2 regions of the Neobacillus sp. B24 genome follow, and region 2 is predicted to be linked to the other one. Evidence: riboswitches for the same ligand, from Rfam matches in the RefSeq annotation. Region 2 holds a riboswitch; the other holds the start of a gene.
What was found. Region 2 has a riboswitch for thiamine pyrophosphate ahead of thiM (hydroxyethylthiazole kinase). Riboswitches for the same ligand answer to the same signal wherever they lie in the genome.
Positions count from the first base shown of each region.

Region 1: another riboswitch for thiamine pyrophosphate. It lies ahead of ACZ43M_RS14920 (3-oxoacyl-ACP reductase); the one in region 2 lies ahead of thiM (hydroxyethylthiazole kinase).

Region 1 covers NZ_AP035777.1:3,034,685-3,039,117, forward strand. The annotation lists gene ACZ43M_RS14920 (3-oxoacyl-ACP reductase) at 870-1,631, opposite strand; TPP riboswitch at 1,714-1,824, opposite strand; gene ACZ43M_RS14925 (low molecular weight protein-tyrosine-phosphatase) at 2,099-2,563, shown strand; gene ACZ43M_RS14930 (L-lactate MFS transporter) at 3,360-4,433, opposite strand, start outside.
Region 2 covers NZ_AP035777.1:2,469,189-2,473,621, forward strand. The annotation lists gene ACZ43M_RS12235 (hypothetical protein) at 1-108, shown strand, start outside; gene ACZ43M_RS12240 (hypothetical protein) at 132-878, shown strand; gene ACZ43M_RS12245 (M20/M25/M40 family metallo-hydrolase) at 995-1,969, shown strand; TPP riboswitch at 2,069-2,179, shown strand; gene thiM (hydroxyethylthiazole kinase) at 2,258-3,076, shown strand; gene thiD (bifunctional hydroxymethylpyrimidine kinase/phosphomethylpyrimidine kinase) at 3,073-3,885, shown strand; gene thiE (thiamine phosphate synthase) at 3,882-4,433, shown strand, end outside.

The DNA.
Region 1 (4,433 bases), 570 kb from region 2:
TCTCCGAGGAAAACACAACCTTTTTTACACATTGCCAAATAAAGAAGTATCGGCGACCGCAACATATTATCCTGGTCAACGTCATTTGCAATTGCAGATAATATGGCGTTATTCAGCTTCTTTTCTGGAATTTTCGGGGTAACAAACACTTTCCCGCTTAATCCAGAAACGTTTGTAGCTTTAACTGAAATACAAAAGACCCCTCTATAGTAATATTCATTTTATCAAAATAATTAGAGGTATTTATACAATATTTTAAATAAACTCGCAAATAAATTGATATGAAAATAATTCGTGCTTTTATCGAGGACTGAAATAAAATATAGCAACCCAAGGTTGGGCCACTCCATTAACAAAATTACTCTTCTTTCCGATCTACTGATGTATAATGCGGATACTCGCGTTTATGTAAATCTTATGCATCATATATTGATGAAAGTTTAGACCTTCCTCCATCTCTCAGCCGTTGATTAATCCCTTTATATTTTGGATTCGTGATTTATACTTCTAAGAATGCCAAAGTGTTTGTTGGTTTATCGATATCTACCCAAATACTAATCAAAATTACCCGGTTATTAAAAAACTGTCCCTCTGATTCATGTTCAAAGTAATTAACTCTCTAATTTCCCCCACATTCTTAAATAATCTCATGCAGGGTTAATCAAACATGGGGACTACTTTTCACATGTAAAACACACAGATTAACAAATTAAAAATAAGATATATACTTATTGTGGATGATATCTCTATTAATAGGGTATTATATAATTAGTAATTTCATAAATAAAGTAGACCGAACATGCAGCAACATGTCCGGTCCAGCGTTCCCTTTAAGGGTGGTCGGCTTTTGGGCCGAAATAGATGCATACTTAATCCATTACCAAACCTCCATCTACAACCAGGTTCTGACCAGTAACAGCTCTTGCCCATGGTGAGGCAAAGAACAAGGCTGTGTCAGCCAATTCTTCTGGAGTCGTTACCTTATGTAAAGGGGTGATGGATTCTATGATGTCAAACACCTCTTTAGTCGTAACACTGCTTGCATCGGTTTGCTTTAACAATCCGCCAGAAATCATATTCACCGTAATACCATACTGCCCCAATTCTTTAGCCAGATTCCGTGTAAATCCAAGTAAAGCAGCTTTTCCAGTCGTATACTCATGATAGGCAACTACCGGATTTTGAACCAAATTCGTTCCAATGTTGATAATGCGGCCATACCCTTGTTCCTTCATGTCTGCTACACAGGCTTGAACCGTATTTAAAGCACCTTTTATACTTCCCTCAAATTGTGTGTTGAACTTCTCCCACTCTAGTTGAAACACATTTTTTTGAGTAACTGGATTAAACTGAAAATCTATTAAAGCATTATTTACAATGGTGGTGATTGGCGTATGAAAGTATTCTTTTGCTTTCGCCACCATTTCATTTACTTGTTCCTTGTCTCTAACATCCGCTTGTAGGGCAACGGCATTTTTACCTATCCGTTTGACCAGTTCTTCTGCCTTTTCCTTACTTTTTAAAAAGTTAACAATGACATTGGCCCCCTCATTTGCAAAAGCGGTTGCCAATGCAGCTCCTAACCCCCTGCTTGCTCCTGTGACCAAAACGGTTTGTTTACTCAATTCCATAATATTTCCCTCCATTTTCTTTGCTGAAGATTAGAAATAATCACTCAATAAAAAAAACTAGACCAAAAAGGGCCTAGTTTATTAGTGAGCTAAACTACTTCCCTACGCTGGCATAATCCAGATCAGGTTCAAAGGGTCAAAAAGTTATCAGCTTTTTTCTCAGCCTGCATCACAGGCTCCCCTAGTAGAACAATTATTCTCTTAATCTTTCAACATTCATTCTAAACCGTAATAATAAAATGAGCAATAAATTGGCTCTGCTTACAACCTTAGAAAAGAATTTAAAATTAGCACTATCGCCGTTCCATCTTTCTGTTTTATACATACTGTGATTACGCGTGAAAGGAGCACTTTACCTGGCAGTTGGAGCTTATTGCACTGATTTGCTCGAAGCATTGTATGTTAATTTCTTATCACCGCTCGAGTCTAACAAATTGAAAAAAAATAATTTAAAAGGCGGTAAGTACATGATCAATGTTTTATTTGTATGCTTAGGGAATATTTGCCGTTCACCGATGGCTGAAGCTATATTTCGCCACTTAGTAAAGAAAGAAAAATTAATAAACAAAATCGCAGTTGATTCCGCTGCAACTAGTTCATGGCAAATCGGCTTCCCTCCGCACGAAGGAACTCTTGAAATTCTGAAGAAATACAATATCTCTTCTGAAGGGCTTGTTGGACGCCGATTAAAGAAAGAAGACTTTTGGAAATTCGACTATATTATCGGTATGGACGAAAGCAACATAAAAAATATTTACAGGATAACTCGAAAGCCAAATCATCCAAAAATCACTAGGTTGCTCGACCTGACCAGATACAGGAGGGATATCCCCGATCCATTTTTTACAGATGATTTTGATGAAACCTATCGTCTTGTATCAGCTGGCTGTCGGACATTACTCAATAAAATACGCAGAGAAAAAAACTTATAGCAACAAGGTATCCATCATAATCCCGACAATCAAAACAATCTCTAGGAAGAATCTGCTTTCTTTATGTCGGAATTTGTATAGCGTATGATTTCCGCGTTTTGTGGCAATACGATTTTTAAACCCATTTATTCACCTACTAAGCCATCACCATCTCGATAATCCATATATTTGGCGACCGACTCACTGGATTTTCACCATTTCGGTAGCCAAGAACCCTTATTGGCGACCGAACTCCTGGGTATTCACTATTTCGGTAGCCAAGACCCTCTTTTGGCGACCGAACTCACTGGATTTTCACCATTTCGGTAGCCAACAACCCTTATTGGCGACCGAACTCACTTGGTATTCACTATTTCGGTAGCCAAGACCCTCTTTTGGCGACCGAACTCACTGGATTTTCACCATTTCGGTAGCCAAGACCCTCTTTTGGCGACCGAACTCACTGGGTATTCACTATTTCGGTAGCCAAGACCCTCTTTTGGCGACCGAACTCACTGGATTTTCACCATTTCGGTAGCCAAGACGCTCTATTGGCGGCATTTAATTTGCCATTAATTTTTCGTTGTACAATAAGTATTGTCCCTTGCTATTTAACTTATTTATTACCCTGTTAATTCTTCTTGAAACACCCTCTAAACCCTTGGTAGGACAACAAAAATGGCATACGTCAATTCGTATGCCATTTCGTGTGTCAATTTGTCTTCGTGCACCCTTTAAGTGAACCCTATAAAATTTTATCGTGAATTACAGTGTGTTTTAGCTTGTGAGTACCTATAAAGTTATATTTTGTTGGTTTTTAAATATTCCTAGCGTTGTTCACAACTGAATTTTCACTCATTTTTCTTAATTTCCTAATATCGAGACGGATGAGAAGTGACACGGCTAGAGCTACAATAAATATTCCTGAAAAAATAACTAATGTCCCCTGATAGCTCCCGGTCGTTTCTCTGACCCAGGAAACAAAGATGGGTCCTGCCAGCCCCGCTGCAGCCCAAGCAGTCAAAATGTAACCATGAATCGCCCCAAGCTGCTTTGTTCCAAACAAATCACCGATATAGGCTGGTATCGAGGAAAAGCCCCCTCCATAACAAGTCATGATCAAATACACAATAATCGAAAAGAGAATGCCAACTGTCATATTTGGAAGCATAAAAAAGGCAACGATTTGAAAAGCAAAAAACAGGGTGTACACGTTTGGTCTGCCGATATAATCAGAGATCGTCGCCCAAACAATCCTTCCTGATCCGTTAAATAGCCCCATGATGCCAACCATTGTGGCTGCTCCAGCCGCTGACATTCCGACCAGCTCTTGAGCCATCGGTGATGCAACGGAAAGAATCGCAATGCCACAAGTAATATTGATGAACAGCATGACCCATAAAGCCCAGAACTGTCTTGTCCTAACTGCCTCATTGGCCGTTAACTGCTGCAGGTCCTTTTTGATTTTCAACCCACCTGAGTTTGTTGCCCCTTCTTCCATGCCTTTCGGTACCCAGCCCTCTTTCGGAGGAGCAAGATACTGAGCAGAACAAAAAATAATCACAAAGTAAGCTGCCCCTAGAAGATAGAAAGTATTGGAGATGCCATATGTTTCAATTAAAGTATTCATAATCGGACTGCTGATTAATGCTGCAAATCCGAAACCCATGATGGCCAGTCCGGTTGCCAAACCTCTCCTGTCAGGAAACCACTTTACCAGCGTTGAAACAGGTGTGATATAGCCAACCCCTAACCCGATACCAGCAATCATTCCATAAGATAAGTAGAGTAATAGTAACGACTCTAACTGAATGGCCAAACCTGCCCCGGCAATTCCTGCTCCAAAAAACACAGCACTTAGAGTTCCCGCTGCTCTTGGACCAAACTTCTC
Region 2 (4,433 bases):
GCAGTGGATATCCCGGAGTCCCCGGAGTATCCGAAATGGCTAAAGGACCTGAGACAGAAGTTGGGACTAAAACTGGCTGCTTACCGTTCAGGGTTTGATTTATATTAAATCTTCATATGGAGGTGTGTTCTATGAATCGAAAAGGAACTTTATCTAAATCCGGTATCTTTATTTATGACAGCTATAAGGATAATATTATCATCGACAAGTACAATCGTGTCTTCCGAAAAATGAGGGCATCCAAGCTTGAAGCTATTCGGAGCATAAACAGTGAGGATGCAATGACCTGGAACGCTTTTCGAACACTGCAAAAAATTGACCCAGAACTTTGGCTGCCGTTATTGTTTCAGCAAACATTCCAGGACCACCGTACCGATATCATTGAAAATATGAAAATATCATTATGGAAAAAGCTTAGTCCGCCGGTTGAATGGGGCCTTCGGGAGAGTGATTCCGAGATTGATGTCATGTTGGAGAATGACCATTTTGTTTGGTTTATTGAAGTGAAATATAAGAGCGATGTCAGTATGGGCACAACTCATGATAGTACAAGAAATCAAATCCTTCGTAATATTGACCTTGGCACAGAATATGCGGGAGGGAAGGATTTCTATTTTTCGCTGCTGATCCTTGATGAGAGGCATTCGCCTAAAGGTTTTGGGTTAATTGGGGAATATAGAAACGCTCCGGATTTGGCGGCGGTAAACCTGCCACATAGGGATGGAAAGTTGTTTAATTTAAAGGGGATTTCTTTGCTGAAATGGCAGGAGATAAGGAGTCTCTTTGGTTATTGTGAAGAGAATGCCCAATACGAAGACGAACAAGTGCTGGCCAGGCTGGCTAAAAATGATTTGGTTCGCAGGTTAACAGGGGATTAACGCTTTTATACAAATAGTTAAAGAAGTAGAAGTTTCCTGCTTATAATTAACCCCGTATATCATCCTTAATACAAGCATAAACATGGAAATGACTGGGATTAAAGGGGAGGAAAAATATGAGTGTAAAATTAATTCGTAATATTGTTATGTCAACTGCATTATTGGTTTCGGGAATTTTTTCAGTTTCTTCAGTTAAGGTAGAGGCCCAAAAAACGGTTGCGGGGACAGAGGCCTATCAGCATGTTTATTACTTAACCGAGAAAATAGGGCCTAGAGTTGCCGGCACTGAAAACGAAGCCAAGGCTGGCGATTATATTTTGAATGAATTGGAAAAACTAGGCTATCAACCTAGTAAACAGCCATTTTCCTATACAAGCAGAGGTGTGACAAAAAATTCTGCTAACATAATTGGCACAAAATACAGCCAGTCCAATAAATTCAAAAGCAATCCACAGGTGATTATCGGAGCCCACTATGATTCAGTCAGTGTAGGAAAGGGTGCGGATGACAATGCCTCCAGTGTTGGCGTTATCCTGGAGACCGCAAAGGCCATACAAAAAAGAAACCTTCATTACGATATCAAGATTGTATTCTTTGGTGCAGAGGAAGCGGGATTGAGGGGCTCCAATTATTACGTCTCCCAAATGTCCCAAGAGGAAAAGGATAGAACAATTGTTATGATCAATCTCGACAGCTTGCTTGCCGGTGACAAAATCTATGTATATGGCAGTCCGGGTGAAGATGGGTGGATTCGCGACCTTGCCTTAGATATTGCCAATAAGAAAAATATTCCGCTAGAAACAAATCCGGGGATTAACCCTGATTATCCAGAGGGCACCACCGGGGACTGGAGCGACCATGCCCCATTCCAGGATGCCGGAATTCCAATTGGCTATCTTGAAGCGACGAATTGGGAATTAGGTGATTTGGATGGCTATACCCAGACCGTTAAACACGGTGAGATCTGGCATACGAAAAATGACAATTTAGAATTTCTTGAGAGGGAGTTTCCAGGGAGAGTGCAAGAGCATCTTGAGCACTTCACGGAGATTTTAACACAATTATTAATTGATATTAAAAAGGAAAAATAAGGATTGTTATAGTAACTTTTCCCTATTTTGACGTTTATCTAGGGCAATTTTCTTTACATTTATAGATTAGTAGATTATTCTGAACTTAACTTCATACAAGTGTACTGCTAGGGGTGCCCTGATGCTGGGCTGAGAGAATACGGCGAACGTTTTTAACCCTTTGGACCTGATCTGGGTAATACCAGCGTAGGAAAGTAGAGCAACAACCATGACGGTTTCTCACTCTAATTATGCCAGGTCCAATTTTGGGACCTGGTTTTTTTATTTTTTTTAAAAGGAGAGAGCAATTTGGAAAAAACAAGAGTTTATGAGGTTTTACAAAAAGTTAGAGAGGTTAATCCGCTTGTCCACAACATCACCAATGTGGTTGTCACAAATTTCACAGCCAATGGGCTCTTGGCACTGGGCGCATCCCCGGTGATGGCCTATGCAGCAGAAGAAGTGGCGGAAATGGCACAGCTTGCCAATGCGCTAGTCCTGAATATAGGCACTTTGAATTCGCATACGGTAGAGGCGATGCTTCTCGCTGGAAAAGCGGCAAATGAAAAGAGTATTCCAGTTATCTTTGACCCAGTGGGTGCTGGAGCAACCAGGTTCCGAACGGAAAGTGCCAGAAAAATAATGAACGAGGTTAAGGTTTCGATTATCCGAGGCAACGCTGCTGAAATTGCCAATGTTGTTGGTGAAGAGTGGGACATTAAGGGTGTTGATGCTGGTGATGCGAAAGGGAATATTACAGAACTGGCAATTACAGCGGCAAAGAAACTGAACTGCATTGTGGCGATTACTGGAAAAGAGGATGTCATAACCGATGGCGATACAACATTTCATGTCGGCAACGGTCACCCGCTGTTAACAAAAGTAACAGGAGCCGGCTGTTTATTGACATCAGTTGTTGGAGCGTTTGCTGGGGTTGAACAGGATTTGCTGTTGGCCAGTGCCGCCGCATTAACCGTCTATGGGATTGCAGCGGAAAAGGCTGCGGAAATCACAGCTGGACGCGGCCCTGGCAGTTTTCAGATTGAATTTTTAAATCAACTGTCACTGGTTTCCTTAGAAGCTATTCATACAAAAGCAGTATATAAAAGGGAGTTGAGTTTGTTATGAAAAAAGCTTTAACGATTGCGGGTTCTGACAGCGGTGGTGGTGCAGGAATCCAAGCCGACCTAAAGACTTTTCAGGAGCTCGAGGTTTTCGGAATGTCGGCGCTAACGGCCATTACTGCACAAAACACATTGGGTGTTCACGGTGTATATCCGTTAACAGCAGAGGCGGTCGAACAGCAAATGAAGGCAATTGGTGAGGATATGGGGACTAATGCTGTAAAAACCGGTATGCTGTTTAATGCAGAAATTATTCAGGCGGTAGCGTGCGGCCTCAGGAAATTTGGATGGGAAAATGTTGTGGTGGACCCAGTGATGATTGCTAAAGGCGGCGCAGCCCTGCTCCAAGAAGCTGCCATTATTGCGTTGAAAATCGATCTCCTTCCCCTCGCTAGAGTTATTACACCTAATATTCCAGAGGCCGAGGTACTGACGGGAATGAAAATTGCAACCTCTGATGATAAACAAGAAGCAGCAAAACGTCTTTTTAATTTCGGTGTAAAAAATGTTGTGATTAAAGGCGGGCATGAGGAGTATCAATCAGAAGCCGTTGATTTATTGTTTGATGGGCGTGAGTTTTATAGCTTTCCCAACAGGCGGATACATACAAAAAATACCCACGGAACCGGCTGTACTTTTTCTGCAGCCATTACAGCAGAACTGGCGAAGGGTTCTTCAGTCTATGAAGCTATTAAAGTTGCCAAAGAGTTTATTCAAGCGGCAATTGAGGATGGGATTGAGATTGGGCATGGCCACGGGCCAACCAACCATTGGGCCTATCGAAAGAGAAAAATGGAGTTGGTGGAATCATGATAGAGTTGCGGGATGCGTTGAAAATTTATTTTATTATGGGAAGCAACAATTGTTTAAAGGACCCAAGTAAAGTGTTGGAGGAGGCCATTAAGGGCGGAATTACGCTTTTTCAATTTCGGGAAAAAGGGGAAAATGCCCTTCAGGGTGAAGAAAAATTTCGCTTGGCAAGGGAACTGCAAACCGTATGCAGGCGACATGGTGTCCCGTTTATTGTCAATGATGATATCGACCTCGCGCTAGCGCTCGATGCAGACGGTGTTCACATCGGTCAGGAAGATGATCCCGTTGAAAAAGTAAGGGAGCGAATTGGTGATAAAATTCTCGGAGTTTCCGTACATACAAAGGAAGAGGCGTCCACAGCAATTAAGGATGGAGCCGATTATTTTGGAATAGGTCCAGTATTCCAAACTAAAACCAAACTTGATGCAAAGGAAGTTCAAGGGACAAGGTTGATTCAGGAATTACGTGAAGAAGGATTTACGGTTCCAATTGTAGGGATTGGCGGAATTAACGCAGAAAATGCGGCCTCTGTTGTGGAAGCAGGCGCG